Regions from separate parts of the Rhizobium sp. YTU87027 genome, predicted to be linked through region 1. Evidence: predicted binding sites of a transcription regulator. Region 1 holds the regulator's gene; the other holds the start of a gene.
What was found. Region 1 encodes PhoB, which activates phosphate uptake and scavenging genes when phosphate is short. Its sites were predicted from a motif close to TGTCATNNANCTGTCAT; they were not measured.
Positions count from the first base shown of each region.

Region 2: the regulator PhoB is predicted to act here: its motif matches at 2,083-2,099, upstream of NBG89_RS06195 (DUF47 family protein).

Region 1 covers NZ_CP098440.1:149,330-152,738, forward strand. Annotated here, with positions in the region: gene pstB (phosphate ABC transporter ATP-binding protein PstB) at 1-430, shown strand, start outside; gene phoU (phosphate signaling complex protein PhoU) at 474-1,187, shown strand; gene phoB (phosphate regulon transcriptional regulator PhoB) at 1,224-1,907, shown strand; gene NBG89_RS00765 (GcrA family cell cycle regulator) at 2,006-2,539, opposite strand; gene NBG89_RS00770 (aspartate aminotransferase family protein) at 2,968-3,409, shown strand, end outside.
Region 2 covers NZ_CP098440.1:1,217,877-1,221,285, reverse strand. Annotated here, with positions in the region: gene NBG89_RS06215 (hypothetical protein) at 143-289, shown strand; gene NBG89_RS06210 (hypothetical protein) at 509-694, opposite strand; tRNA gene NBG89_RS06205 (tRNA-Cys) at 1,322-1,395, opposite strand; gene NBG89_RS06200 (BA14K family protein) at 1,522-1,953, opposite strand; gene NBG89_RS06195 (DUF47 family protein) at 2,152-2,793, shown strand; gene NBG89_RS06190 (inorganic phosphate transporter) at 2,793-3,409, shown strand, end outside.

The DNA.
Region 1 (3,409 bases):
CATCCACGGTCTCGCCAAGACGAAGGCCGACATGGACCAGATCGTCGAAATCAGCCTGCAGCGCGCCGGTCTGTGGAACGAGGTAAAGGATCGCGTTCATGAAGCCGGCACTGGTCTTTCCGGTGGCCAGCAGCAGCGCCTCTGCATCGCCCGCGCTGTTGCCGTCAGCCCGGAAGTGATCCTGATGGACGAGCCGTGCTCGGCACTCGATCCGATCGCCACGGCAAAGGTCGAGGAACTGATCCACGAACTCCGAGAGAACTACACGATCGTCATCGTGACGCACTCGATGCAGCAGGCCGCCCGCGTTTCGCAGCGAACCGCCATGTTCCACCTCGGCAACCTCGTCGAGGAGAATGATACCGACAAGATGTTCACCAACCCGGACGACCCACGCACCCAGGACTACATCATGGGCCGCTTCGGTTGATCGGCCGTTTCGGTAGCACTCACGATATTCAAGGATGATCCCTATGGCATCGACACATATCTTTTCTGCGTACGACGATGATTTGAAGTTCCTGTCCCGCCGCATTTCGGAAATGGGCGGCTTGGCCGAGCAGATGGTCTCGGATGCCGTTCGCGCCCTCGTCAACGGCGATACGGCTCTCGCCCAGAAGGTCATCTCCGACGACGTGATCCTTGACCACGCCGAACGCGAGATCGGCGACAAGGCCATTGTCACGATTGCGCGCCGCCAGCCGATGGCGGCCGACCTTCGCGAGATCATGGGCTCCATTCGAATAGCGGCAGACCTCGAGCGCGTCGGCGATCTCGGCAAGAACACTGCCAAGCGCGTCATTGCCGTCCAGAGCGCCGGTGTGCCGCGTAAGCTCGCCCGTGGCCTCGAGCACCTCTCGGAGCTGGCGCTGGTCCAGCTCAAGGAAGTTCTCGACGTTTATACGAGCCGCGCTGCTGACAAGGCAAAGTCGATCCGTGAGCGCGACGAGGAAATCGACGCGATGTACACCTCGCTATTCCGCGAGATGCTTACCTACATGATGGAAGATCCGCGCAACATCACCAGCTGCACGCATCTCCTGTTCTGCGCGAAGAACATCGAGCGCATCGGCGACCACGCAACCAATATTGCCGAAACCATCTACTACATGGCCACCGGTGCCCAGCCGGAAGGCGAACGTCCGAAGGACGATACCGCCAACACCGTCGGCGCAGTCACTGAATAATCGTTCCGCGACCGCGCCCCCAGGAGACCGAAACGAATGATCCCCAAAGTAGCTGTCGTTGAAGACGAAGAGGCACTGAGCGTGCTTCTTCGCTATAACCTCGAGGCTGAAGGTTTTGAGGTCGATACCATCCTTCGCGGCGACGAGGCCGAGATCCGGTTGCAGGAACGCACGCCGGACATTTTGATCCTCGATTGGATGCTGCCGGGCGTATCCGGCATCGAACTCTGCCGACGCCTGCGTATGCGGCCGGAAACCGAGCGCCTGCCGATCATCATGCTGACGGCTCGCGGCGAGGAAAGCGAACGCGTTCGCGGCCTCTCAACCGGTGCCGACGATTACGTGGTCAAGCCGTTCTCGACGCCGGAGCTCGTTGCTCGCGTCAAGGCGATGCTTCGCCGAGCCAAACCCGAAGTCCTCTCGACGCTGCTGAAATGCGGCGATATCGAACTCGATCGCGAGACGCATCGCGTTCATCGCAAGAGCCGCGAGGTCCGCCTCGGCCCGACCGAGTTCCGGCTTCTCGAATTCCTGATGGCATCGCCCGGCCGCGTCTTCTCGCGCTCGCAGCTTCTCGACGGCGTCTGGGGTCACGATATCTATGTGGACGAACGCACCGTCGACGTGCACGTCGGTCGCCTGCGCAAGGCGCTGAACTTTTCCAACATGCAGGACGTCATCCGCACCGTTCGCGGCGCCGGATATTCCATGGAAGCTTAGTCCTTTCAGGCGAAAGCTTGAAAGGGCTTCGATCACCGCCTCAACAAAAAAACGGGCCTGCGAAGGCCCGTTTTCTTGTTCCTTATCCGGCTTCCGGGTCAGGCGACCCGGTTGGCGGCCTTGCGGCGCTCGTTGACCGGCTGGTAGGCCATGCGCTGATGGTAGGTGCAATACGGGGAGGAATCCGGGGACTCGCAGCCGCAGAAATGGAAGTCGTCCTTCAGCGGATCGCCGACCGGCCACTTGCAGGTGCGTTCGGTCAGTTCGGTCAGGCCAAGGCGACGCGAAATCGGAACGACCACATTCGCGGCCGGACGGAAGCTGACTTGCTCGATCGCGTCGATCTCGATCTCTTCCTTCAGCATCGTTGCACCCTGCTGGCGGGTGACGGTACGCGTGGTGACGCGCGATGCATAGTTCGGAGCGCGCGGCGCCGAGGTGGTGCGCTTGGGCGTTCTGACCGTTGTCGTCGTGCCCCCGGCCTTGGCACGGCCCGGCAAACTCAAACGGTGGACTTTGCCAATGACAGCGTTGCGGCTTACACCGCCAAGTTGTGCTGCGATCTGGCTGGCGCTCAGTCCCTCGGACCACAGCTTCTTCAGTTTTTCAACGCGCTCGTCTGTCCAGTTCATGCCCCTGTCTCCGCCTTATTAGCGTTGGTGCAGGCAGAATCCTTCACCGTTGCCCCGGACGCATCCGAGGCAAGAAACGCTTGCTCGATTTTGGTGACTAGTTCCGCCGCATGCAGTCTAGTAATTGAGTTTTAACCTAGTGTGAGGCTGACTCCGTGACAAGAGTCGGTTGAATCTCGGCGAATCGAATTTCAAGTTTTCCCCAACTTGCTGGGCGTGAGAGTCATTTATGCAACATTAGTTGTTGATAGGTCGGCCACCTTCGGATGGCAGCTTGACGCGTGCGGGAAAACCTCAGTTTTGTTGACATTGCAGTGCGAAAAGTAAATAGTGCTGCTTGCCGCCGAAAGGCGGCATTTTTAATTTTCGGACACTGCGTTCCTTAGCCGGAGTCCGGCCGCTGATGAATGTTGACAGGAGATCGCGCCATGGCTGAAGCCGCGCTTTACGACACCTACTCTCGTGCCCCGCTGCGGTTCGAGCGAGGAGAAGGCGTGTGGCTGATCACCGAAACGGGCGAGCGATATCTTGATTTCGGCGCAGGCGTTGCCGTGACCTCCGTCGGCCACGGCCATCCGCATGTGGTGGGTGCGCTGAAGGAGCAGGCTGATAAGGTCTGGCACCTGTCCAATATTTATGAGATCCCCGGTCAGGAAGCGCTCGCGAAGCGGCTGACCGAGGCGACGTTCGCCGACAAGGTGTTCTTCACGAACTCCGGCGCGGAAGCTCTGGAATGCGCGATCAAGACCGCGCGCCGCTACCAGTTTTCAAAGGGCCATCCCGAGCGATTCCATATCATCACCTTTGAAGGCGCCTTCCATGGCCGCACGCTGGCGACGATCGCTGCCGGGGGGCAGGAGAAATACCTTG
Region 2 (3,409 bases), 1.1 Mb from region 1:
TCGACTTCTTCATCATCGCAACGCTGATCGGCATCTTCTGCTGCGGCCTTTTCGATCGTGAAACGAGCTAACTAACTGCCTTCAGGCCAATGTCAGTTTTTGTCCCGATAGTGTCGTTTCCTTGGGATTCGACGGATGTGACATGGCAATCAAACCACTCGTGCTGGGCGGCTTCTTCATCGGCGCGCTGCTGGCGATCATACTCCTTATCCCCTTTGTGAGAGTCAGCGCCCCGAGTGTCGCGACAACCGGCGTGTCACCAATGCCGTCACTGCAAAGGGTCAACTGAACTGCAAGCCGCGGCGTGGGTGACGAGTGGACCGTTGAGAAGTTCTTTTTAGGCAAGAACAAACGACGAAACCTACCTTTAAGCACCAATGGCGGCCGTCGAATGGGACCTATATCGTGTCGCGGTCGATCCCGGAGCCTCCCCAGCCCCTCCCCGATCGACAACCCGGCCGGGGCCGAAAACAGCCGCGGCCGGGGCCGCTCGGTTTGCCGGTGAAGGCTACTGCAGTTCGGTTTCCTCTTCTATGTCGACGAGAATGCCGTGGCGCAACGCCTCTTCCTGCGCCTCTTTCAGGGCCTCCTCGATCAGCATGACAAGCATCTCGGCGTGGAGTTCACGCTCGGCCATCTCGCGCGCCACACTTAAGGCAAAGATCAGTTGCGGTATTTTGGTCGCCGACATCATAGGCGCTCCTCAGAATTGAGGGTAAACCTTAGCGCCCTATCGAAAACCCAGCAATCGCCGATTTGGTCATGGAAAGCATGCACCAAATCTAACACCTTGCGGATTTTCACTATGCCGGTGGAGAAAAATGTCGTCGGAGCTTAAATTTGGAAGGAAGGCGTCCAGAAGCGTTCGGCCCCGACCGCCAAGATGCTCGGCAAGATCACGTAATCATGATCCGGGAGGGGGCGACCAACTTGGCCGCCCCCTCAGCATTGCTGGGACAGAAAACTTACCCCCGCCCTGTCTGCCGTGGGCAGCGAAATGGAGCTGATCAAGGAGTGGGTCCGATACCTTCAACGCCTTATCTTGTCCCCGGCAGACCAGCAAAAAGAACATAGCTCCGTTGTAAGAGCTGTCACAGATGGACCTAGGTCCTAGTCCGATTGGAGTAAGTGGGTTGGCGAGCTCGCTGCAAATAAATTCCCCAGGATCGAAACGGCAGGAGACTTACTGCCGGCTGGCGATTGAACAGCAACCTGAAAACCGGAATAAGACGCCGGCGCCCGACAAGACTTGGCGACAGTCACCGCAGCCGAGTCACAAAATCCGACTGCAAATCAATATCTTACGGATAGAAAATTAAGATGGAGGCCTCGCCCGGAATTGAACCGGGGTACAAGGATTTGCAGTCCTCTGCGTCACCACTCCGCCACGAGGCCTCACTGCGCTTCATTCACCGAAGCGTTGGCGGGCATTTAGAATGAATAGAAATTGAGTGCAAGGGGGTTATTAAAAAACCGGCAGGATTTCCAATCGATATGCCCGCCGGTTTCTATGATCAACCATTAGTATGGTGAGTAGCACTGCCGCCGCGGGCCATAATACGGCTGATAGGTGTTGTCATATGCGCGATAGGAGCGGTAACGGCTGTAACACCAATCGACGTGCGAATTGCCGACCGGGTAGGCCCGTGGCTGAGCAATCAGTCCGCCGATGATCGCGCCCGCCGCCAAGCCACCGATCAGTGCGCCGGCATCGTTGTCGTAATGGCGATAGTAATCATTATGATAGTAACGCCCACCATAATGGCCATGCCGGTAACCACCGCAACGATAGAAGCTGCAGCGGTCGTAGTTGCGGCTGTTTCTGGCGCCGGAATCTCCAAACTCACCGCGGCTTTGAGGTGAATGCTCGTCACCCGAATTTTCGGCGAAGGACGGTCCGATGCCGGACAGGCCCGTCGCAATTGCCAATACCAGTACCGCAAGCTTCCTCATTCCAGCACCTTCTCATTTCCTGCATGTCTCGCGCCAGAAAACGCTTAGAACTTTAACGCTCAGATAAGTTTCAAGTTCCCTCACGCCCGTTGCAAAGCGCGACCGAAAAGAATCTTGGCCGGTGCAATTGTGACACTTTTATTGCAAGTCCCGCCAATTTATGACGGGCTTCTAAAAATTCTCAAACGGATGGATTGAATGCTCAACTGGTTTCGCAAACTTCTACCACGGGAAGACCGGTTCTTTGACCTCTTTGCCCAGCATTCCCAGACGATCGTAGGGGCGGCGGAAGCGCTGAACGAATTGCTTGCCGGCAAGGACACCGAGCGGCATTGCGATCGGATCGTCGCACTCGAAAACGATGCCGACGAGATCACCCGCGAGGTGCTACTCGCGGTTCGCCGAAGCTTCATCACACCTTTCGACCGTGTCGATATCAAGGATCTGATCCAGTCGATGGATGACGCGATCGATATGATGCACAAGACCGTCAAGACGATTCGGCTCTTCGAGCAGACCCAATTCGATCCCCGCATGCAAGAAATGGGGGCGGCCATCGTGCAGGCCGCTCATCTCATCGCCGAAGCGATCCCCCTCCTCGACCGCATCAACGCCAACGCCCCTCGATTGATGGCGATTGCCGAGGAAGTCACCCGCGTCGAAGGACGCTCCGATGAGCTGCACGACAATGGGCTGAAGGAGCTTTTTCTCCGTTATGGCGCGTCAAATGCAATGGCATACATCATCGGCAGCGAAATCTACGGCGAACTCGAGAAAGTCGTCGATCGCTTCGAGGACGTTGCCAACGAAATCAGCGGCATCGTGATCGAGAACGTTTGATGGACGCCACTCTCGCCTTTCCACTGCTAGCCGGCCTGATCGCGGTTGCGCTGTTTTTCGACTTCCTGAACGGCTTGCACGATGCTGCGAATTCGATCGCAACGATCGTTTCGACGCGCGTGCTTCGACCTCACTATGCCGTCGCCTGGGCAGCTTTCTTCAATTTCATTGCGTTCCTGTTCTTCGGTCTCCACGTTGCCGAAACCCTGGGAACCGGCATCATCGATCCCAGTATCATCACGCCGCTGGTTATCTTCGCGGCACTGATGGGCGCGATCATCTGGAACATCGTCACCTGGATCTTCGGTATCCCGTCCAGTTCTTCGCACGCGCTGGTGGGCGGGCTGGTGGGAGCCGGCCTCGCGAAAGTCGGCTTCAGCTCAATCGTGTGGAGCGGATTGCTGAAGACAGCGAGCGCGATCGTCATGTCGCCGTTGATTGGGTTCATGCTGGCGCTCTTCCTCGTGCTTGTCGTCTCCTGGATTTTCGTTCGACAGACACCCTTCGCTGTCGACCGCACATTCCGCGTCCTGCAATTCGCATCCGCCTCCCTCTATTCGCTGGGCCACGGCGGCAATGATGCGCAAAAGACGATGGGCATCATTGCCGTGCTCCT